One region of the Streptacidiphilus sp. BW17 genome, then DNA from elsewhere that is predicted to be linked to it. Evidence: riboswitches for the same ligand, from Rfam matches in the RefSeq annotation. Region 1 holds a riboswitch; each other region holds the start of a gene.
The links. A riboswitch is a leader RNA that binds a small molecule or an ion and turns the genes downstream of it on or off. The one in region 1 is predicted to bind cobalamin.

Region 1 (7,739 bases):
ACGGTTCCGCCGTCGACCCTACGGACGCTGTGGTCCTCCACCATCGGCAAGAAGGCCGTGATGGCGGTGACCGGCGTGGTCATGCTGGCGTTCCTCGTCGTCCACATGCTCGGCAATCTCAAGATCTTCTTCGGTGCCACGGAGTTCGACGCGTACGCGGCCTGGCTGCGCACCATCGGCGAGCCGGTCCTGCACCAGTCCTGGTACCTGTGGATCCAGCGCACGGCCCTCGTGGCGTGCGTCGTGCTCCACGCGGTCTCCGCGTACCAGCTGAGCCGCCGGGACGTCGCCGCGCGCAGGCAGCGCTACGTCCACAGCACGCCCGTCGGCCCGTCCTTCGCGACCCGCACCATGCGCTGGGGCGGCGTGATCATCGGCCTGTTCCTGGTCTGGCACATCCTCGACCTCACCACCGGCACCCTGAACCCGCTGGGCGAGGCGGGCCACCCGTACGAGAACGTCGTCGCCGACTTCCGCAACTGGTGGGCGGACGTCATCTACCTCGTGGCGATGGCGGCGCTCGGCCTGCACATCCGCCACGGGTTCTGGAGCGCCGCACAGACCCTGGGCGCCAACGGGCCCCGCAGCGGCCCGGTCTTCAGGACCGTCAGCTGGGTCCTCGCCCTTGTCCTCTTCGCGGGCTTCGTCACCGTGCCCGTCGCAGTCATGACCGGAGCCGTGCACTGATGTCCGAGCACCCCGACAGCACCCCCTATGTCGACTATGCGGTCGGCGCGCCCGTCGCCGACACCCGGGCACCCGACGGGCCCATCGAGGAGCGCTGGAACACCCGCCGCTTCCAGGCGAAGCTGGTCAACCCCGCCAACCGCCGCAAGCACACGGTGATCGTGGTCGGCACCGGCCTGGCCGGCGGCAGCGCCGGGGCCACCCTCGCCGAACAGGGCTACCACGTCGTCCAGTTCTGCTACCAGGACTCCCCACGGCGGGCTCACTCCATCGCCGCGCAGGGCGGCATCAACGCGGCGAAGAACTACCGCAACGACGGCGACAGCGTCCACCGGCTCTTCTACGACACCGTGAAAGGCGGCGACTTCCGCGCCCGCGAGTCCAACGTCCACCGCCTGGCCGAGGTCTCCGTGCAGATCATCGACCAGTGCGTGGCCCAGGGCGTCCCGTTCGCCCGCGAGTACGGGGGACTGCTCGACACCCGCTCCTTCGGCGGCGTCCAGGTGCAGCGCACTTTCTACGCCCGTGGCCAGACCGGTCAGCAACTCCTCCTCGGCGCGTACCAGGCGTTGTCCCGGCAGATCGCCGCCGGCAACGTCGAGATGCACGCGCGCACCGAGATGCTCGACCTGATCGTGGTCGACGGCCGTGCCCGCGGCATCGTCGCCCGCGACCTGATCACCGGCACCGTCTCCAGCTATTTCGCCGACGCCGTCGTCCTTGCGTCCGGCGGGTACGGCAACGTCTTCCACCTCTCCACCAACGCCAAGAACTCCAACGCGACGGCCGCCTGGCGCGCGCACCGGCGTGGCGCGTACTTCGCCAACCCCTGCTTCACGCAGATCCACCCCACCTGTATCCCGCGCTCCGGGGACCACCAGTCCAAGCTCACGCTGATGAGCGAGTCGCTGCGCAACGACGGCCGGATCTGGGTGCCGAAGACCAAGGGCGACACCCGGAGCCCCGACCGGATCCCCGAGGACGAGCGCGACTACTACCTGGAGCGCCTCTACCCCTCCTTCGGCAACCTGGTGCCGCGCGACATCGCCTCCCGCGCCGCCAAGAACGTCTGCGACGAGGGTCGCGGCGTCGGTCCCGGCGGGCTCGGCGTCTACCTCGACTTCGCCGACGCGACCCGGCGGCTGGGCAGGCAGGCCGTCGCCGAGAAGTACGGCAACCTCTTCGAGATGTACCAGCGGATCACCGGCGAGGACCCCTACCAGGTCCCCATGCGGATCTACCCGGCGATCCACTACACGATGGGCGGCCTCTGGGTCGACTACGACCTGCAGACCACCGTCCCGGGCCTGTTCGCCATCGGCGAGGCCAACTTCACCGACCACGGCGCCAACCGCCTGGGCGCCTCCGCCCTGATGCAGGGCCTGGCCGACGGCTACTTCGTCCTCCCCACCACGCTCAACGACTACCTTGCCCGCAACCCGAGCCTGGGACTGGTCACCGAGGACCATCCCGAGGTCGCCCCGGTGGTCCGGGAGACCACCGAGCGCCTCGCCCGGCTGCTCGCCAACGACGGCGACCGCAGCCCCGACTCCTTCCACCGCGAGATCGGCGAACTGCTGTGGGAGTACTGCGGCATGGCCCGCAGCGACGCCGGGCTGCGCAAGGCGCTGGCCCGGATCCCGGAGATCCGCGAGGAGTTCTGGCGCTGCATCACGGTCCCTGGCGCAGGCGACGAGCTCAACCAGTCCCTGGAGAAGGCCAACCGCGTCGTCGACTACCTCGAACTCGCCGAACTGCTCTGCCTGGACGCGCTGCACCGCACCGAGTCCTGCGGCGGGCACTTCCGCACCGAGTCGCAGACCCGCGACGGCGAGGCCGCCCGCCAGGACGACGCGTTCTCCTACGCCGCCGCCTGGGAGTTCACCGGTACCGGCAGCGCGCCCGTCCTGCACAAGGAAGACCTGGTCTTCGAGTACGTCCACCCCACCCAGCGGAGCTACACGTGAACCTCACCCTGCGGATCTGGCGCCAGCGCAACGCCGACGCCCCCGGCGCCATGGTCACCTACCAGGTCCAGGACGTCTCACCCGACATGTCGTTCCTGGAGATGCTCGACGTCCTCAACGAGGACCTGATCCAGCGCGGCGAGGAGCCGGTCGCCTTCGACCACGACTGCCGCGAGGGCATCTGCGGCATGTGCTCGCTGGTCATCAACGGCGAGGCGCACGGCCCGGAACGCGCCACCACGACCTGCCAGCTGCACATGCGCCACTTCACCGACGGCCAGACCGTCGACATCGAACCGTGGCGGGCCACCGCCTTCCCGGTCGTCAAGGACCTGGTCGTGGACCGCTCGGCGTTCGACCGCATCATCCAGGCCGGCGGTTACATCACCGCTCCGACCGGCTCCGCTCCCGAGGCCCACGCCACCCCCGTCCCCAAGCCGGACGCGGACCTCGCCTTCGAACACGCCGAGTGCATCGGCTGCGGCGCGTGCGTGGCAGCCTGCCCGAACGGCTCGGCGATGCTCTTCACCAGCGCCAAGATCACCCACCTCGGCGTCCTCCCGCAGGGCGCGCCGGAACGCGAGAGCCGGGTGCTGGACATGGTCGGCGCCATGGACGCCGAGGGCTTCGGCGGCTGCACCAACACCGGCGCCTGCACCACGGCCTGCCCCAAGGGCATCCCGCTGACCAGCATCGCCACCCTCAACCGCGAGTTCCTCCGCGCGGCGAGGAGCAACCCCGGCGCGGCACACCGGCGCTGACGGGTTCCCGTCCGGCGCGCGTTCCGGGGCGGACACGGTCGCCGATGGCGAGATCTGACGCCACCACGGGTGCTCCCAGGTACGCGGAGGGACGCTTGGAACACCCAGCGCGGTGCCGGGACGATGACGGGCCACGACGCGATGGTCAACGGCCGGGGCTTCGGCGAGACGATCCGCAACATCAACGGCGACCCGGAGTGCAACGGCAAGAACCCGGACGAGCGCAACGACCGGATCAGCCTGTACAAGCAGTTCACCGGGATGCTCGGCACGGACGTCGGCCCGGGCGACATCTCCTGCTGACCCGGGACGGCCTCCGGCGCGCTCAGGTGGCGCTGTGGTGCAGCTCCCGGGCGAGGACGGCCGGTTCGGGACGGATCTGGTCGAGGATCGCCGCCAGGTGGGCGTCCTTGAGTTCGTACCGGACGATCCGGCCGTCCTTCGTCCCGGCGACCGTGCCACCGGCGCGTAGCAGGCGCAGGATCTGCGAGACGGCGGTGTCGGCGATACCGGTCGCCGTGGCCAGGTCGGTGACGGCGATCGGACCGGCCCGGTGGACGGCCAGCAGCACGGCGAGCCGGTGCGGCTCGCCGAGCAGCGCGAAACGGTCGGCCCAGACGGGGAGTTGATCGGGCTCGCCGATGCCTTCGATGGCCGTGCAGACGCTGTGTTCGTCGATGGCCCTGCGGTGGGCCCGCTCGGTGGGAACGAGATGCATGGGGCCCATTGGACCCCCGCTGCCCGGTGATCTGCAACACCGTGCAGGTGAGCGGATGTGCAGGGTCAGTTGGCGGGCTCAGGCCTCGGTGGCCGTGACTGTCGCTGCGGCGTCGGCAGGAGCGGCCTCCGTCCCTCCGGCGAGACCGGTCTGCCAGCGGGACTCGATCTTGCCGTAACGCCAGTAGAGCAGCGCGACGACCCAGGTGAGGGCGAACAGCCCAGCGATGACGAAGCCGGCCTTGTTGATGTCGAAGTTGGCCATGAAGTCCCAGAAGCCGCCGGTGAGATGGAGCTCGCTGGTGAGTACGCCGAGCACCTCGATGGTGCCGATCAGGAAAGCGGCGGCGATGGAGAGGCCGGTGATGACGAGGTTGTAGTAGACCTTGCGCACAGGTCGCGCGAAGGCCCAGCCGTAGGCGAAGTTCATGAAGAAGCCGTCGAAGGTGTCGAAGAGGATCATGCCGCCGGAGAAGAGCAGCGGCAGCGCCAGCACGGCGTAGAACGGCAGCCCGGCGGTGGCGGCGTAGGCGGTGGCGGCGAGCAGGACGACCTCGGTGGCGGTGTCGAAGCCGATGCCGAAGATCATGCCCACGAAGAAGAGCTGCCAGGTGTGGTTGATGGAGCGCATGAAGCGGCCGAAGAAGCGCCACATCAGCCCGCGCGCCTGGAGCTGCCTTTCGAGCTCCTCCTCGTCGAAGGTGCCCCGGCGCATGTCGCGGAAGACCTTGAAGATCCCGGCGAGCACGATCAGGTTGAGCGCGGCGATCAGGTAGAGGAACCCGGCGGAGGTGAGCGTGCCGAGCATGCCGCCCAGCGTCTCGTAGGTCGAGTTCGGGTCGACCATCGCGCCGAAGACGGCCTTGGCGGCGACGGTGATGCCGACGCCTACGGCGGAGACGACCGTGGAGTGGCCGAGGGCGAAGAAGAAGCCACTGGCCAGGGGACGTTGACCGTCCGCCAGTAGCTTGCGGGTGGAGTTGTCGATCGCGGAGATGTGGTCCGCGTCGAAGGCGTGACGCGCGCCCAGCGTCCAGGCGGTGAACGCGACGCCGAGGCCGACGCCGAGCTTGTCGTAGTGGAAGTGGTGGGGGAGCACAGTGAAGATGTAGATGCCCCAGCCGACGCCGTTCAGCAGCAGAATCACCAGGGACATCACCCCGATCCTGGTCCATTCCGCGGGACTCAGGGACTGACGGACCATCTGTAGCTTGGCGACGAACGCGGACACTGGGCATCCTCCTCGGGACGCTCACAGGTCGGCGCGGCCTGGTCGGAGACTCCCGGAGGGCCCGGTCCGGACCGACCTTCCTGCGAGGCTGGTTTCCAGGAGTGCGACGCCAGGCGACCGGACTTGCCCTCACTCGTGCCGAGGGGTTCACCGTTGCGGGACAGCGCCGGATTCTCACCGGACTTCGCTGACGCTGCACTGTCCCCGCGCAGTGAGGGGACCTTCGGCAGCCTAGAGGTGGCGGGGGCTCGGGTACAAGCCTGCACATCTAAGCAGGTGTCTGATTCACTGCCGAGGACGGTGCGGACGTCGGCTGGTACCGGGCGGCGAGGGTACGCACCGTCTCGGTGATGCGGTCGCGGAGTTCGGCCGGTGCCAGGACCTCGACGTCCGCGCCGAGCCGGAGGAACTCCTGGTGGGCGTGGTCGATCGACTCGATGGGCACCCGGGTCTCGGTCCATCCGTCCTGTGCTGCTCCGTCGCCCAAGGCCGTTACGCCGAGGCGGCGGGCGCCCTCCGGGGTGAGCCGGACCAGGGCCTCCCCGGTGTGCAGCCGGGTGTGGAAGTCGGCCAGACTGCTGCTCCAGTGCGCGGCCAGGTCGAACCTGTCCGGGATGGCGAACTCCTGATCCAGCATATGGACTTCGAGGATCTGGTCGACCCGGTAGGTGCGGATCCCGGACGGCCCGCCGGCGGCCAGGTACCAGCGTCCGGCCTTGAGGACCAGCCCGTACGGCTCGACCCGCCGCTCGATCTCCTCCGGCGCCCGCCAGCGCCGGTACCGCATGAGGACCGCTCGCCGCGCCCAGAGCGCGGCGGCGACCGCGGGCAGGTGAGGCGTGCTCTCGGCCTCGCCGTACCAGCCGGGGGCGTCGAGCAGGAAGCTCCGCCGGATCCGCTCGGCCTGCTCGCGCAGCTCCGCTGGAAGTGCGGCCCGCAGCTTGAGCTGGGCGGTCACCAGCGCCTCGCCGAGGCCGAGTTGGGCGGCGGCGTCCGGGAGCGCCGTCAGGAACGCGGCCTGCGCCTCGTCCGGGGTCAACCCGGTGAGCCGGGTCCGGTAGCCGTCGACCAGCTGGTAGCCGCCCGCGTGTCCCGCCTCGCCGTACAGCGGGATGCCGGCGGCGGCGAGCGCGTCGACGTCCCGGTAGACCGTGCGGACGGAGACCTCCAGCTCCTCGGCCAGTTGGCGGGCCGTCATCCGGCCCCGGTTCTGGAGCAGCAGAAGCAGGGTCACCAGTCGGCTCGCGCGCATGTCGCCCAGTATCCACATCCACTGACAGGAGATGTCAGTGGAGCGTGCCTAACCTGCGTCACATGGACGACTTCGACTTCCTGCACGGCTCCTGGGACGTGGCCAACCGCCGTCTCACCACACCACTCGGCGACGCCGACGCGGACATCTGGGAGGAGTTCCCCGGTCACTCGGTGATCCAGCCCCTGTTCGGAGGGGCCGGCAACATCGACGAGATCACCTTCCCCACCCTGGGCCGTCAGGGCGTGTCCCTACGGCTCTTCGACCGCGAAACGAAGCAGTGGTCGATCCACTGGTCCGACAGCAGGACCGGCCGGCTGGACCCGCCGGTGGTCGGCGGCTTCACCGGTGACCGTGGCGACTTCTACGGAGATGACACCTACGACAGCCGCCCGATCCGGGTGCACTTCACCTGGCAGCGCCTCGGCCCGGACACCGCCCGCTGGGAGCAGGAGTTCTCCGCCGACGGGGGCCGCACCTGGGAGCTCAACTGGACCATGGACTTCACCCGCACCCGCACCCGTACCTGGCGGCCCGGCGCATGAACATCGTCGAACTCCGGCAGTACACCCTGCATCCCGGCGCGCGGGAGACGCTGATCGAGCTCTTCGAGCGCGAGTTCGTGACCGGCCAGCAGGCGGTCGGCATCACCGTGGGCGGGCGCTTCCGCGACCTGGACGACCCGGACCGCTTCGTCTGGCTGCGCGCTTTTCCGAACATGGCACACCGTCGGCGCTCGCTGGAGGCGTTCTACACCGGCCCGGTCTGGCGCGAGCACCGCGACGCGGCCAACGCCACCATGGTCGACAGCGACGACGTCCTGCTGCTGCGCGGCCCGGGCTTCACGCCGACGCCCGGCACGCGTGAAGTCCTTACCACCGTCTGCCACCCCGGGGTCGTGGCCGACTTCGACGCGTACGCCGCGCGGCACCTGGGCCCCCGGCATGCGCTGCACCGCACCGAGCACACCGAGAACGACTATCCGCTCCTGCCGGTCCGCGCGGGAGAGGACGTCCGTGTCTGGTTCGGCCCGGCCGAGCCGCCGCCTCCCTGGCCGGTCCGGCGACTGCGGCTGGAACCTGTGGCCCCGTGACGCCGTGACGCCTGACGCCGTGACGCGACGT
Region 2 (7,739 bases), on a different contig from region 1:
ACCAGGCCCGGAGCAGTGTCCACGGCCCAGTCCCGCGCCTCCATGCCCTCGGCCAGCCGACGGCAGAGCTGCTCCAGCAGGTCCAGCGCGTCCGAGCCGGTGCGCGCCGGGCCGTCGACCAGTGACTTCAGCGCGTCGGAGACGTGCACCGCCGCGCCCGGCTCGGCGAGCAACTCCTTCTCCACCAGCCCGAAGTGGGACGCGAGCGCCGCCCGTAGGCCGGGCAGGGCGTCTGCGCGCCCGCCCCAGATCTGCGCCGAACGCAGCACCGCCAGCACGAGGTTGACCCGCGCCTCGCCCACCGGGCCGCCGCCCAGGATGTGCAGGCCGTCGCGGATCTGCACGTCCTTGATCTCGCACAGGTAGCCGTCGATGTGCATGACGAACCCGTCGAACGCCTCGTCGTCCGGCTGCTCGTCGACATGCAGGTCGTGGTGGAGCTCGGCGGCCTTGACCAGCGTCCAGATCTGCGCCCGCACGGCCGGGGCCTTGGCCGGGTCCAGATCGCTGACCAGCGCGTACTCGTCGAGCAGCTGCTCCAGCTTGGCCAGGTCGCCGTAGGTGTCGGCGCGCGCCATCGGCGGGACCAGGTGGTCGACGATGGTGGCGTGCCCGCGTCGCTTGGCCTGGGTGCCCTCGCCCGGGTCGTTGACGATGAACGGGTAGATCAGCGGCAGTTCGCCCAGCACCGCGTCCGGCGCGCAACCACGCGACAGGCCAAGGCCCTTGCCCGGCAGCCACTCCATCGTCCCGTGCTTGCCCAGGTGGACGACGGCGTCGGCGCCGAACCCGCCCGACGATGTCGCAGTCTCCAACCATCGGTACGCGGCCAGGTAGTGGTGGGACGGCGGCATGTCCGGGTCGTGGTAGATCGCGATCGGGTTCTCGCCGAAGCCGCGCGGCGGCTGGATCATCAGCACCACGTTGCCGAAGGCCAGCGACGCCAGCACGATCTCGTCGCCGTCGACGTAGAGCTGACCGGGAGCCTCGCCCCAGTGCTCCAGCACGCCCTCGCGCAGTTCGTCGTCCAGCGCGTCGAACCACTGCTGGTAGTCCTTCAGTTGCACGCGGGCGGGCGCGGCGCGCAGCTGCTCCTCGGTCAGCCACTCGACGTCGTGGCCACCGGCGGCGATCAGCGAGTGGATCAGCTCGTCGCCGCCCGCGGGGTAGCCGTCGACGCCGTAGCCGGCGGCGCGCAGCGCGTCCAGCAGCCGCACGGCCGAGGCCGGAGTGTCCAGGCCGACCGCGTTGCCGACGCGCGAGTGCTTGGTCGGATAGGCGGTGAAGACGATCGCCAACTTCTTCTCGGCGTTGGGCTTGTGGCGCAGCGCCGCATGCCGCAGCGCGATCCCGGCGACCCGCCCGGCGCGCTCCTCGTCCGCGGCGTAGACGGGGATGCCGTCGGCGCCGGTCTCCTTGAAGGAGAACGGGACGGAGATGAGCCGGCCGTCGAACTCGGGGATGGCCACCTGCATCGCCGCGTCCATCGGCGAGAGCGCCGCGTCGGACTCGTCCCAGACGGCGTGGGAGGTGGTCAGGCAGAGGCCCTGGATCACCGGGATGTCCAGCTCGGCGAGCTGCCCGATGTCCCAACTCTCCTCACCGTCACCGCCCGCCGAGGCGTCTGCGGCGACGGTCCCACCGGCGGCGAGCACGGTGGCGACCAGCGCGTCGCACTGCCCGAGCACCGCGAACAGCCCGGCGTCGGCGCCACGCAGCGAACCGCAGTACACCGGAAGCGCGTTGCCGCCCTTGGCCTCGATCTGCGCGCAGAGCGTGTCCACGAACGCGGTGTTGCCCGAGAGTTCGTGCGCCCGGTAGAAGAGCACGCCCACCGTCGGGCGGCCGTCCCGCAGTTCGCCCGCCTCGATTGACGCAGCCCCCCGAACGCCGAACTGCGGCATGGCCTGCGGGGCCGAGAAGCCCTCGCCGGTCAGCAGCACCGTGTCGGAGAGGAAGCGCGCCAGCTCGGCCAGGTTGGCCATGCCGCCCTCGACCAGGTAGCGCAGCGCCTCCGCGACCACGCCCGCCGGGGCGGACGACATGCCCATCAGCTCCGCGTCCGGCACGGCCTCGCCGCCGAGCAGCACCGTCGGCAGTCCGGACGCGGCGATGGCCGCCAGCCCGTCCTCCCAGGCGCGCCGCCCGCCGAGCAGCCGGACCACCGCGACGTCCGCGTCGGCCAGCAGTGCGGGGAGTTCGGTCGCGACGTCGGTCCGGGTCGGGTTGCCGATCAGGTAGCGCGCGCCGGAGGCGCGGGCGGCGAGCAGGTCGGTGTCGGCGGTGGAGAGCAGCAGGACCGTGGCTCCGTCCGCATCCTGGCCCCCGCTCTCGTGCTCCGTCGGGGCCTGCTGGTCCTGGTCCACCCGGTCAACTCCCTTGCTTGTCGAGCTTGTTGGTGAAGAGTTCTTGGTCACGTCGGCGCCCCCGGCGGCACGAACGGCAGCCCGCCCGGCGCCCCGTCCTCGATCAGCCGCCACAGCGCGTCGGTGTCGGCATGACGCTCGATCAGATCCCCGAGCCGGTCCAGCCGTTCCTCGCGTGCGGCGGCGAAGCCGGTGTCCGGGGCGGGCACGAACGCACGCCCGCTGGCGGCAGCGACCTCGCGCAGGAACGCCCGCCGGAACCCGTCGTTCTCCAGCGCGCCGTGCCAGGTGGTTCCCCAGACCGACCCCGCCCGGTACCCGTCCAGCCACGGCTCGCCGCCGCCAGCGGCGGTGCTGGAGACGGTGGCGACGCCGTGGTGGATCTCGTAGCCGTGCACCGTCTCGCCGTAGGCCTCGCCCACCGGGCGCGCCAGCGTCTTCTCGACCGCGAAGCGGATGTCCACCGGCAGCAGTCCGAGGCCCGCGACCTTGCCCGCCTTCGACTCGACCTCGTCCGTGATCGTCCGCGCCAGCATCTGGTACCCGCCGCAGACGCCGAGCACCGGCAGCCCGCGCGCCGCCCGCTCGGCGACGGCCCGGTCCAGCCCCCGCTCGCGCAGCCACGCCAGGTCGGCGACCGTGGCCCGGGTGCCGGGCAGCACCACCAGGTCGGCGTCGGCGAGCTCCTCCCGGCGCGTGGCCCAGCGGACCAGCACACCGGGCTCCTGTGCCAGCGCGTCGATGTCGGTGAAGTTCGACAGCCGCGGCAACTGCACCACCGACACCCGCAGCACGTCCGCGCCGACGGGCCCGCCCGCGTCGCCGCGTGCCATCACGCCGGCCAGGTCCAGCGAGTCCTCGGCGTCCAGCCACAGCCCCGACAGCATCGGCAGCACGCCCAGGGACGGACGGTGCGTCACCCGGTGCAGCATGTCCAGTCCGGGCTGCAACAGGCGCGCGTCGCCGCGGAACTTGTTGACCAGCCAGCCCGCGATGTGCGCCTGGTCCTCGGCGGAGAGCAGCGCCAGCGTCCCGAACATGGACGCGAAGACGCCGCCCCGGTCGATGTCTCCGACTACCACCACCGGCAGGTCGGCGGCGACGGCCAGGCCCATGTTGGCGATGTCCCCGGCCCGCAGGTTGATCTCGGCGGGGGAGCCGGCGCCCTCGCAGATCACCACGTCGTAGCGGTCGCGCAGGTCGGCGAGGCAGTCCAGGGCGATCCGCAGCAGCGCGGGCTTGCGCTCGCGGTAGTCCAGCGCGCCGACCTCGGCGACCGGCTTGCCCAGTACCACGACCTGGCTGCGCCCGTCGCCACCCGGCTTGAGCAGCACCGGGTTCATCGCCGCCTCGGGCGTGGCGCCCGCGGCTGTCGCCTGCATCGCCTGGGCCCGGCCGATCTCCGCGCCGTCAAGGGTCACGAAGGAGTTGAGCGACATGTTCTGCGCCTTGAACGGCGCGACCTTGACGCCCTGTCGCTTGAGCCAGCGACAGATACCCGCCGTGACGACGCTCTTGCCCGCATCGGAGGTGGTCCCGGCGACCAGCAGTGCCCCGCTCACTTCTTTGCCCCCCTCAGCTTGGTCCCCCTCAGCAGGGCGACCGTCACGGTGGTCGCCAGCGCCAGCGCGCCCACCCGGCGTGAAAGCCGACAGGCGCGCTCCACGTCCGCGACCGCGACCGGCCGCAACTCCGCACCCAGAACCGGTCGGTGCTCGACCCGCTCCCCGTAGCGGAGCGTGCCCCCGAGCCGCACTCCCAACGCGCCCGCGAAGGCAGCCTCCGCATGACCGGCGTTCGGGCTCGGGTGCGCGCCCGCGTCACGCCTCCAGACGCGCCACGCGCGCCCCCGGTCCTCGCTCGCCGCGACGGTCAGCAGCGCCGTCAGCCGTGCCCCCGGCCACCCGGCCACGTCGTCCAGCCGCGCCGACGCCCAGCCGAACCGCAGCAGCCGCGGTGAGCGGTGACCCACCATCGCGTCCAGCGTGTTGACGGCCCGGAACGCCAGCAGCCCCGGCGCGCCCGCGAGCGCGCCCCAGATCAGTGCGTTGACGACGGCGTCGGCGGTGTTCTCGCCGACGGACTCGACGACCGCGCGGGCGATCTCCTGCGCGTCCAGCTGACGCGGGTCACGCCCGCACAGGTGCGGCAGACGTTCGCGCGCCGCCTCGATGTCCCCGCGCTCCAGCGCGGACGCGATCCCGCGCGCCTCGCGGACGAGTGACGCGCCCCCGAGAACCGCCCAGGCGGACGCGGCGGCGAGGGCCGCCTGAGCGGGGCGCGAGCGCCGCAGCGTGCGCTCCGTCACCAGCGCGCCCCCGGCGACGGAACCGACCGCGGCGAGCGTGAAGACTGCTCCCGAGCCGCGATGGTCCTTGTAGAGACGCCGCTCCAGCGCGGCGGCGAAACGCCCGAACCCGGCTACCGGATGACCACGTCGGGGGTCGCCGAACACGGCGTCGGCGGCATAGCCCACCACGGCCCCGTACGCGAACGCGCTGCTGCGCACCGCTGCGTGTCCTCACTCAGGGTCCGCGCCCTGGATCGACGATCCGAAGGCGAGAGTCTCCTGGCTTCCGGATCGACGCACCTACGGGCCTTCCAGCGGCGATGTGCTGCCGTGGCCGTCGTTCGCAGGTGCTCCCCGGTGACAGTGGCGGGACCGCGCCGGATTTGCACCGGCTTCCTCTCCTTGCCTCCGATTGGCGTAAGGATCCCACCATGTCGCCGGACGCAGCGTCAACCGACCGGGTCGGTGTCGCGGATCACGGACGTTGCTGCTTGAGCAGTTCGACGGACTTCTGCACCACCTGGTCGGCGGGGCTCGTGGGCGGGCTGAGGACGTGATCCTCGAACCAGGAAAGGCCAAGGATGACTATCAGTCCCAGCGGGGCGACAAGCAGGCACAGGAAGACAGACATGGGCACCCCAAGGTGTCGAATGCTGCAGGCCCGGACGGACCCCGATCCGTCCCTCCAACAGCGTCCGTCACCCTGGCGGAATCCGCACGTCGGGTATTGCTTGAGGCTTTGTTCCCGCAGGTGGTGCGACTACGTTCAGTGCCGTTTCTAGTGCCGCCCGGAAATCACGTCCGCGACCTTCGCGACGGGGGAGGTCCCCGCGCGCCCGCCGCGTTCCTGTCGGTCGGCGAAGTGGTACGCCGCGTACAGCCCGTGCACCCCGATCCACCGGAACGGTTCCGGCTCCCACCGGCGGACCGTGTGGTCCACCCACGGCAGGTCCGTCAGGTCCGTCGCCTCGCCGCGCACCAGGTCGCGCAGCGTCCGCGCGGCGAGGTTCGTCGTGGTGACGCCGCTGCCGACGTAGCCTCCGGCCCAGCCCAGGCCGGACGCCTGGTCGACGGCGACCGTGGAGCACCAGTCGCGCGGCACGCCCAGCACGCCCGACCAGGCGTGGTCGACCGCGACACCCCGCGCTGCGGGGAAGAAGCCGGTCAGGATCTCGGTCAGCTGGTCGATCGTCTTCGCCGCCGTCGAGCCGTCGTTGTCCGTGCGAGAGCCGAAGCGGTAGGGGACGCCGCGTCCGCCGAGCGCGATCCGGTCGTCCGCCGTCCGCTGCGCGTACATGTACGCGTGCGCGAAGTCGCCCAGCGTCTCGCGGCCGTCCCAGCCGACGGAGTCCCAGAAGGAGGCGGGCAGCGGTGCGGTGACGATCATGGAGGAGTTCATCGGCAGCCAGGTGCGCTTCTCGCCGCGCAGGTTGGCGGTGAAGCCCTCCGTGCAGCGCAGCACGTACCGGGCCGAGACGGTGCCCTGGTCGGTGACGGCGCGCGCGGGGGCCGTGCCGACGGCGGGCAGGATCTCGGTGACCGTCGTGCCCTCGTAGATCCTGACGCCCAGTCGCTCCGCCGCCTCGGCAAGGCCCCGGACCAGCTTGGCCGGTTGGATCCGCGCGCCGTGCGGGGTCCAACTGCCGCCCAGGACACCGGAGACCGCGATCCGGGACGAGGCCTCGGCGGCCGTCAGCCGCTCCACCTCGGTCTCGCCGTACGCGTGCTCGCCCGCGACGAACGCGTCCAGCCGCCCGACCTGCGCGGGCGTGTAGGCGACCTCCAGGACCCCGCCCTTGACCTGGTCGGCGTCGATCCGCTCGGCGTCGCAGACGCGCAGCACCTCGTCGACGCTCTCGTTCATCGCCTGCTGCATCGCCATGGCGCGCGGCTTGCCGTAGTGCTTGGCGAAGACGCCGCGCCCGGCGAAGCCGTTGTACAGCCAGCCGCCGTTGCGGCCGGACGCGCCGTAGCCGCAGAAGCGCTGCTCCAGCACGGCGACGCGCAGCGAGGGGTCCGCCTGCTTGAGGTAGTAGGCCGTCCACAGCCCCGTGTAGCCCCCGCCGACGACGGCCACGTCGACCTCCGTCGAACCGTCCAGCGGCCGTCGCGGGTCGGGGAGGCCGATGGCCGAGTACCAGAAGGAGACACCGCCGTTGGCGGTGGCGGAGGTGCCCACGGGAGACCTGCTTCCTTGAGGAGGTGCGGAGCGGGTGCCTCGGTGCGGAGCGCCGGGCTCCGCCGGCTCGGGCACGCTATCCAGGGCCGGGAGCAGCGGCAATGCACACAGTGTCAAGGTCCTGCGCGGGTTTCCGGACAAACCGTCGAGGGTGCGGTCACCCGCGTCCGTGTTCCCGTCCGGCCGCGCTCCGGTGGCGCGGGCGCCCAGCGGGTACTGGGATGGAGAGAACGTCGGCACGATCCGGTGCGGCAGCGGTTCCGGTGCGGCAGCACGTGCCGGTACGGCGGCAGCGGGGAGCAGGGGTAGCGACATGCATTGGGGCAAGGCAGCCGCTGTGGCCACCGTCTCCGCCGTCGGCGTGGGCGCGGTCGCCCTGGCGGTCGGACGGGTGGTCTCCGAGCTCTCGGTGCGCTCCAGCGGCGCGGCGCCCGCCTCGACGGGGGGGCTGCGCGTCCACTCCGTCGCGCCGGGCATGATCGAGCTGACCCGGACCCCGGAGACCGAGCGGCACGGCCGCTGGGCGCTGGAGTGGGGCACGGACGGCCATGTGGTGATCGGTCCGGTCCTCTCCACCACCGCGCAGACAGTGATCCGCCAGGTCCTGCCGGGCGGCTCCGTGCTGCCGGAGGAGGGCGAGACCGTCGTCCTGACACCGTGGGTGCTGCGCGGCGACCCCAAGCAGGCGCTGGGCATGGACTTCTCCGACACCCACGTCAGCGGCGAGCTCGGCCCGATGCCGGCCTGGTACCTGCCCGGACTGCGCGACCCGTGGGTGATCGCGATCCACGGCGACGGCGCGGACCGGGGACAGGTGCTGCCGCTGCTGCCGGTGTTCGAACACTTCAAGATGCCGGTGCTGGCCATCAGTTACCGCAACGACCCGGGCGCACCGGCGTCCCCG
Region 3 (7,739 bases), on a different contig from region 1:
TTCGTGAGGACCGAGGTGACGTCCTGTTCGTAGCTGACGGGCGTGACCGTGACGTGGCCGTCGGCCAGGGCGGTCTGGGCGGTCTGGGCGGCAGCGCCGCACGGCACGGTCTTGGCGCAGAGCACGACCTTGAGCGCGTGGTTGGAGAGGTTCTGCAGTGAGGCCACGTGCTGCGGGTTGCCGGGCTCGACGGCGCTCTCCAGCTCGTTGCTGACGAAGGTGACGGGGGTTCCGGCCGCGTCGCCCTTGTCGGTCACCGTCTTCATGGTCGCCGGGCTGGCTGCGGCGAAGACGTCGGCTGGTGCTCCGTTGACGATGCCGGCCGCAAGCGTGTCGCTGCCGCCGAAGTTGAAGACCACGTGGGTACCGGGATGGACCGCCTCGAACATCTTGCCGAGCTCGGTGAAGGTGTTCTGCAGTGAGGCGGCGGCGAAGACGGTCACGGTTCCGGTGACGGACGGCGAGGCGGACGCGGACTGACTTGACGAAGCAGTGGTCGAACCACGGGAGGAGCAGGCGCTGAGGGCCAGAAGAACGGCGGCAACGGCAGCTGCGGCGGAGCGGCGCACCATGGGTCTCCCTGTCGTGTGGGACGGTCGCCGCCGAGCATAGAACCTGACATGCCAGGACATCCGGGAGGTATCGCTCGTATTAGCCCAGCTGAACCACGACATCGCCTCGCATCTGCGAGAACCGGACACGGGGGCCGCGGCGACCGCAGACCCGCATCGAACGTCAGTTCCGGGCACCGCGCAGTGGGGTGACCACCGGGCGGCCGTCGGAGTCCGTCGTCACCGAGACACGCGCGGCGTACACCCGCGCGATGGCGTCCTGGGTGACGACCTCGGCGGGTGGGCCGGATGCCTCGACGCGGCCCTGGTGGAGCAGGACCAGCCGGTCCGCGTACTGGGCCGCCGTGGTCAGGTCGTGCAGGGTGGTGACCACGGTCAGGTCCTGGGTGCGGCGCAGGTCGTCCACGAGGTCGAGGACGTGCTGCTGGTGGCCGAGGTCGAGTGCGGAGGTCGGTTCGTCGAGCAGGAGCAGTCGAGGTTCCTGGGCCAGCGCCCTGGCCAGCGCCGCGCGTTGGCGCTCGCCTCCGGAGAGCTGGGCGAGGCGGCGTTCGGCGTAGTGGCTCAGGTCGAGTCCCTCCAGCGTGCGCTGCACGGACTCGCGGTCGCGCTCGCCGGGGCTCGCGAGGTAGCCGAGGTGCGGGGTGCGGCCGAGCAGCACGTACTCCTGGACCGTCATGTCCGGCGGCAGCAGCGGGTTCTGCGCCACGTAGCCGATCAACCGCGCCCGCTCCCGGGCGCGCAGGTGCCCGACGGGGGAGCCGTCGACGGCGACGGTGCCGCGATGGGGGAGCAGCCCGGCGACGGCGCGCAGCAGGGTCGACTTGCCCGCGCCGTTGGGCCCGATCAGGGCGAGCCAGCCGCCCTGCGCGACAGCACAGGACACCTCGCGCACGATCGGGGTCCGGTCCAGGTCCACGTCGACGCCGCTCACCTCCAGCCCGTGCGGGGCGGTGGCGTGGTCGGGCGCGGGGGCACGGCCGGTCATGTGCGCACCGACCGGGTGGAGCGCAGGATCCAGACGAACGCGGGTGAGCCGATCAGCGCCGTGACGACGCCGATGGGCAGTTCGGCCGGTGAGACGACGGTGCGGGCCACGGTGTCGGCGAGGACCAGGAATCCGGCCCCGAAGAGCATCGACAGCGGCAGGACCAGCCGGTACGAGGTGCCCGCGAGCCGGCGCACCGCGTGCGGCACGACGATCCCGACGAAGCCGATCAGCCCGCTGACCGCGACCGCGCTCGCCGCGGCGAGCGCGCAGCCGGCCACGACGACCAGCCGGATCCGCCCGGGGCGCAGGCCGAGCGAGCGGGCCTCCTCGTCGCCGACGGACAGCACGTCGAGGTGGCGGCCGTGCAGCAGCACGGCGGCGGTGGAGACCGCCAGGTAGGGCAGGATCTGCGTCACCTGACCCCAGGTGGCGGCGGACAGGGAGCCGAGCAGCCACGAGTAGACCTGCTGGATGTCCTGGCTGGAGCGCTGCAGCAGGTAGGTCTGCACGGCCGTCAGGAACATGGAGACCGCCAGGCCCGCGAGCAGCAGGGTGGCGGTCCCCGGTCTGGCCGTGACGCCCGCCAGGTAGGCGAGGGCGACCCCGGCCAGTGAGCCGACGAACGCGGCCACGGGCACGGTGGCCGCGTTCGCGCCGCCCAGCGAGACGATGGCGACGGTCGCGCCGAGGCCCGCCCCGGCCGACGCGCCCAGCAGGGACGAGTCGACCAGGGGGTTGCGGAACACGCCCTGGTAGCCCGCACCGGCGAGGGCGAGCGCCCCGCCGACCAGGGCGCCCAGCACCACGCGCGGCAGCCGGATCTGGAACAGCACCGCGCGGTCCAACTGGCTGAGCTGCTGCGGCAGGTGCACCAGCGGCAGCCGGTCCAGCAGCGCGTCGGCCGTCGCCAGCGGGTTGAGGTCCGCCGCTCCGGCCATGGCGCCCACCAGCACCGCGGCGGCCAGGAACACCACCGCGATGCCGTAGGCGCGCAGGGTGCGCGGGCGGACTCCGCCTCTTGTCACCGTTACCTCGTTACCGTCCGCCGTGCGTCACTTGGTGGGGGCCTTCTCGATCGCCTGCGCGATCTGGGCGACCAGCTGCGGCAGGCGCGGGCCCCAGCGCGAGGCGATGTCGTCGTTGAGGCCGACGATCTGATCCTTCTTCACGGCCGGGATACCGGACCAGCCGGGTCGGGCCGCGACGACCGCCGGGCTCTGCCCGCCGTCGGCGGACTGGTTGTCGGTGAGGAAGATCAGCTGCGGCTGGGCCGAGACGATGTACTCGGCGGACAGCTGCGGGTAGCCGCCGTCGGAGGCCTTGTCGGCCTTGTCGGCGATGTTCTTCAGGCCGAACAGCGAGGCGATCTGCCCGGCGAAGGTGGTGGAGGTCGCCGAGTAGTACGGGTTGGCGCTGACCTCCCAGTAGTAGCTGAGGTTCCCGTGATCGGCGCCGGCCTGCTTGACGGAGGCGGTGATCGACGCCTTCATGCCGGTGACGGTCTGCGTGGCCTGGGCGGTGTGACCGGTGGCCTGCCCGATCGCGTCGATCTGCGTGTAGACGTCGTTGATCGTCGCCGCGGCGGGCTCGATCAGGACCGGCACGCCGAGCTTGGTCAGCCCGGCGACCAGGCCACCGGAGTCCTGGGAGGCGATGACCAGGTCCGGGTTGTACTTGGCGATGGCCTCGATGTTCGGGGTCAGCCCGCTCAGGCTCGTGGTCGGCACGCCGGACGGGTAGTTGGAGTCCGAGTCCACCGCGACGACCTGCTTGCCGGCGCCCACCGCGTACAGGTCCTCGGTCGCGGTCGGCGACAGCGACACGATGTGCTTCGGCTGGGTCTTGAGGGTGACCTTGCCGTTGGAGCCGCTCACCGTGACCGGGTACGTCGCGGCGGCCGACGACGCGCTCGTCGAGGACGAGGAGGCGGAGGAGTCGGCGCTGCCGGAGCTCGTGGAGCTGCAGCCGGCGACGACGGCCACGGCTGCGAGCGCGGCGGTCGCCGTCGAGACAGCGCGGACGATCCGGGTGCGCCGAGCAGGTCGGGGCCGGACAGACGAGTGAGCCATGGTGGTGCTTCCTCCCGAGGGACGGGAAGAAGCCAATCCGTCGACGAGCGGCGCAGGACGCGCGCCGACAGAAACGGACCGCCCCTTCCCACGAGGGCCGATGTCGTAGCGCGGCAGGAGGCGACCTGGCTTCGGGCCGCGTGGAGAGGGCCCTCACAGTTGCGGGACAGCGCCGGAATGACCCGCAGTGCGGGCTTCACCGGCTTCGCTGCCTGGCACGCTGCCGGAAACCTGCATGGCTGCGCAGATTTTTTGGCTCAGGCAGGTTAGCACTGCGCCGCGATCCCCGGCCGGGCACCCCCGTGGCGGGGCGGCGCCGGACCCCGATCGGCGGGAGAATCGACCGGTGCCGGACCGGTGCCGGACCAGTCCGAGAGGGAACCCATGGGGAAGCAGGCGGAGCAGGGCTACGGGCAGTCGTCCTGGGCGCCGATGGCGGTGCCGGCGTTCCGCCTGCTGTGGCTGGCCCAGATGGTGTCGAACATCGGCACCTGGATGCAGACCGTGGGGGCCCAGTGGATGCTGGTGCACCAGCACAACGCGGCGCTGCTCACCTCGGCGGTGCAGGCGGCCAGCCTGCTGCCCGTGCTGTTCGTCTCCTTGCCGGCGGGCGTGCTCGCGGACCTGCTGGACCGCCGGCACATTCTGCTGGGGCTGTCGACGGCCATGGCGGTGCTCGCCGGGGTGCTCGCCGGGCTGACCGGGGCGGGGCTGGCCACGCCCACGGTCCTGTTGCTGCTCACGTTCCTCATGGGCTGCGGTCAGGCGATGACGAACCCCGCCTGGCAGGCGATCCAGCCGGAGCTGGTCCCGCGCGACTTGATCCCGCAGGCCGCGTCCCTCAACAGCCTCAACGTCAACGTCGCCCGAGCCGTCGGCCCGGCGCTGGCGGGCCTGCTCGTCGCGGTCTCCGGCCCGGCCGTGGTGTTCACGGTGAACGCCGTCAGTTTTGTCGTCGTCGCGCTGGCGGTCTATGCCTGGCACCGTCCGGCACAGGGTCTGCGCGGCAGTGAGGCGCCGGTTCCCGCTCTCCACGCGGGCGTTCGCTATGTGCGGCACGCGCCGGGCGTGCGGCGGATCCTGGTGCGTTCCGCGTTGTTCGTGCTTCCCGCCTCGGCGCTGTGGGCGCTGCTGCCGGTGACGGCGGGTCGGAGCCTGCACCTGGGGTCAGGAGGGTACGGGCTGCTGCTCGGGGCGCTGGGTGTCGGGGCGATCGTCGGCGCCCTGACGATCAAGCGGCTGCGGGCGGCCGTGTCGGACAACGTCCTGCTCGCGCTGGGCGGCGTCGTGTTCGCCGGTGGCACCGTCGCCGCCGCCACCCTGCACAGCCTGCCCGCCCTGGCCCTCGTTCTGCTGCCCACGGGTGCGGCCTGGCTGGTCAACCTGTCGACCTTCAACACCGAACTGCAGCTCCGGCTGCCCGGATGGGTCCGGGCCCGCGGGCTCGCCGTCTACCTCATCGTCTTCATGGGAGGACAGGGCATCGGCTCGCTGGTCTGGGGCGCGGTGGCCGGCGCCGCCGGACTCACCCAGGCGCTGCTCGCCGCCGCCGGGTTGCTGGTGGCGACCACCGTCACGCTGCTGTGGTGGCCGGTCATCCACACCGCGGTCCCGCTCGACCGCTCGGTCGTGTCCACCTGGCCGGAGCCGGCACTGCTTCTCGACGCCGTGCCGGAGGACACGCCGGTGCTCGTTCTGCTGGACTACACCGTCGCCCCCGAGGACGCCGACGCCTTCGTCGCCGGGATGCGCCCGGTGGAGCAGTCCCGCAGGCGTACCGGCGCGGTGAGTTGGGACCTGTACCGCGACAGCGCAGCACCCGAGCGCTTCACCGAGGCCTTCCAGGTCGCCTCCTGGTCCGAGCACCTGCTGCAGCACGACGGCCGGACCACCGGATACGACGAGCGTCTCCTGCAGGACGTGCGCTCCCTCGCCCAGGGCCCGCCGACGGTCCGTCACCTGCTGCCCTCCGCCAGCCGTCCCGCAACCGAGGGCGCGGTCGAGAGTGAAGGCGGCACTGATCAGTGAGGCGCTGATCAGTGAGAGGTGGGTGACCGTCAGCGCGCGTAGCCGGACGGGGTACGGAAATGGGCCGTCACCGTGGAGCGGTGGCGGCCCATTTTCGGACGGACGGTCATGCCTGCAGGCTGGTCAGGGCCTGATGTGCACGCCGGGCGGCGCGCTCGGCACGGTTGTTGAGCCGGGCGGCGCGGGTCAGGCGGTAGGCCTTCGCCGTACGCAGACGCTCGTCGATGGTCGCCCGTGTCGCGGCTTCGAGCTGGAAGGTCATGGTGTTCTCCCCCTTGCGGAGGGGCGATCCGCCGGCATCCGGTTGATGCCAGCCCGACGGCCCCGTATGGCTACGATTGTAGCACCAAATCGGGGACCATGCCTTTATTTTGAATGCCTGTAGGAAGCATCTCCCTGTCGATCGAAGACTCTCGGCTCGTCCGACCCGTCATCCCGTCAGACGTTGCGGCGGTACTGGCCGCCGACCTCGAAGAACGCCTCGGTGATCTGCTGCAGGGAGCAGACGCGGGCGGCGTCCATCAGCACGGCGAAGACGTTGTCGCCGTTCACCGCCGCGTCCCGCAGGGCGGCCAGGGCGGCGTGGGCCTCGTCGTGGTGGCCGGCCTGGAAGTCGCGCACGCGCTGGAGTTGCGAGCGCTTCTCGTCCTCGGTGGCCCGGGCCAGCTCGATCGGGCCGGGCGTCGCCGTGTCGGCGTGCGGGTTGCGGAAGGTGTTGACGCCGATGATCGGCAGGGTGCCGTCGTGCTTGCGCTGCTCGTACAGCATCGACTCGTCCTGGATGCGGCCGCGCTGGTAGCCCGTCTCCATGGCGCCGAGGACACCGCCGCGCTCGCTGATCCGCTCGAACTCCTGGAGCACCGCCTCCTCGACCAGGTCGGTGAGTTCGTCGATGACGAACGAGCCCTGGAGCGGGTTCTCGTTCATCGCCAGGCCCCACTCCCGGTTGATGATCAGCTGGATGGCGAGGGCCCGGCGCACGGACTCCTCGGTGGGGGTGGTGACCGCCTCGTCGTAGGCGTTGGTGTGCAGGCTGTTGCAGTTGTCGTAGATGGCGATCAGCGCCTGCAGCGTGGTGCGGATGTCGTTGAAGTCCATCTCCTGCGCGTGCAGCGAGCGCCCGGAGGTCTGCACGTGGTACTTCAGCTTCTGGGAGCGCTCGTTGGCGCCGTACTTCTTCTTCATCGTGACGGCCCAGACGCGGCGGGCGACCCTGCCGAGCACCGAGTACTCGGGGTCCATGCCGTTGGAGAAGAAGAACGACAGGTTGGGGGCGAAGTCGTCGATCTGCATGCCGCGCGCCAGGTACGCCTCGACGTAGGTGAAGCCGTTGGCGAGGGTGAAGGCGAGCTGGCTGATCGGGTTCGCGCCCGCTTCGGCGATGTGGTAGCCGGAGATGGAGACCGAGTAGAAGTTCCGCACCTTCTGGGCGATGAACCACTCCTGGATGTCGGCCATCATCCGCAGCGAGAACTCGGTGGAGAACAGGCAGGTGTTCTGCCCCTGGTCCTCCTTGAGGATGTCGGCCTGCACGGTGCCGCGGACGTTGGCCAGCGCGTGGGCGCGCAGCTCGTCCGTCTCCGCGGGGGAGGGATCGCGACCCTCGTCGGCGCGGAACCGCTCGATCTGCTGGTCGATGGCGGTGTTGAGGAAGAACGCCAGCACGGTGGGCGCGGGGCCGTTGATCGTCATCGAGACCGAGGTCGTGGGCGCGATCAGGTCGAGGCCGTCGTAGAGCACCTTCATGTCGTCGAGGGTGGCGACCGAGACGCCGGAGGTGCCGACCTTGCCGTAGACGTCGGGGCGCTCGTCGGGGTCGCGGCCGTACAGCGTCACGGAGTCGAACGCGGTGGAGAGCCGGGTGGCCGGCTGGCCCTCCGAGAGCAGCTTGAACCGTCGGTTGGTGCGCTGCGGGTCGCCCTCGCCCGCGAACATGCGGGCGGGGTCCTCGCCGTCCCGCTTGAAGGGGAAGACCCCTGCGGTGAACGGGAAGTAGCCCGGCAGGTTCTCCCGGCGCCAGAACCGCACCAGCTCCTGGTGGTCGGTGAACCGGGGCAGCGCCACGCGGGGGATCCGGTTGCC

Region 2: it holds a riboswitch for cobalamin, as region 1 does, so the genes downstream of both, ABH940_RS10620 (cobalamin biosynthesis protein) here and ABH940_RS12015 (HoxN/HupN/NixA family nickel/cobalt transporter) in region 1, are expected to answer to the same signal.
Region 3: it holds a riboswitch for cobalamin, as region 1 does, so the genes downstream of both, ABH940_RS08210 (ABC transporter substrate-binding protein) here and ABH940_RS12015 (HoxN/HupN/NixA family nickel/cobalt transporter) in region 1, are expected to answer to the same signal.

The regions. Positions count from the first base shown of each region.
Region 1 covers NZ_JBGCCR010000008.1:8,083-15,821, forward strand. The annotation lists gene ABH940_RS11990 (succinate dehydrogenase cytochrome b subunit) at 1-687, shown strand, start outside; gene ABH940_RS11995 (fumarate reductase/succinate dehydrogenase flavoprotein subunit) at 687-2,654, shown strand; gene ABH940_RS12000 (succinate dehydrogenase/fumarate reductase iron-sulfur subunit) at 2,651-3,415, shown strand; gene ABH940_RS12005 (hypothetical protein) at 3,539-3,718, shown strand; gene ABH940_RS12010 (ArsR/SmtB family transcription factor) at 3,741-4,133, opposite strand; gene ABH940_RS12015 (HoxN/HupN/NixA family nickel/cobalt transporter) at 4,212-5,288, opposite strand; cobalamin riboswitch at 5,454-5,594, opposite strand; gene ABH940_RS12020 (helix-turn-helix transcriptional regulator) at 5,632-6,615, opposite strand; gene ABH940_RS12025 (hypothetical protein) at 6,678-7,160, shown strand; gene ABH940_RS12030 (NIPSNAP family protein) at 7,157-7,708, shown strand; gene cobF (precorrin-6A synthase (deacetylating)) at 7,739-7,739, opposite strand, start outside.
Region 2 covers NZ_JBGCCR010000006.1:291,089-298,827, forward strand. The annotation lists gene cobN (cobaltochelatase subunit CobN) at 1-2,294, opposite strand, end outside; gene ABH940_RS10615 (cobyric acid synthase) at 2,414-3,928, opposite strand; gene ABH940_RS10620 (cobalamin biosynthesis protein) at 3,925-4,875, opposite strand; cobalamin riboswitch at 4,909-5,102, opposite strand; gene ABH940_RS10625 (hypothetical protein) at 5,132-5,287, opposite strand; gene ABH940_RS10630 (NAD(P)/FAD-dependent oxidoreductase) at 5,435-6,835, opposite strand; gene ABH940_RS10635 (alpha/beta hydrolase family protein) at 7,149-7,739, shown strand, end outside.
Region 3 covers NZ_JBGCCR010000005.1:132,842-140,580, reverse strand. The annotation lists gene modA (molybdate ABC transporter substrate-binding protein) at 1-572, opposite strand, end outside; gene ABH940_RS08220 (ABC transporter ATP-binding protein) at 736-1,557, opposite strand; gene ABH940_RS08215 (FecCD family ABC transporter permease) at 1,554-2,585, opposite strand; gene ABH940_RS08210 (ABC transporter substrate-binding protein) at 2,613-3,434, opposite strand; gene ABH940_RS08205 (hypothetical protein) at 3,436-3,624, shown strand; cobalamin riboswitch at 3,731-3,879, opposite strand; gene ABH940_RS08200 (MFS transporter) at 4,014-5,657, shown strand; gene ABH940_RS08195 (hypothetical protein) at 5,764-5,919, opposite strand; gene icmF (fused isobutyryl-CoA mutase/GTPase IcmF) at 6,096-7,739, opposite strand, start outside.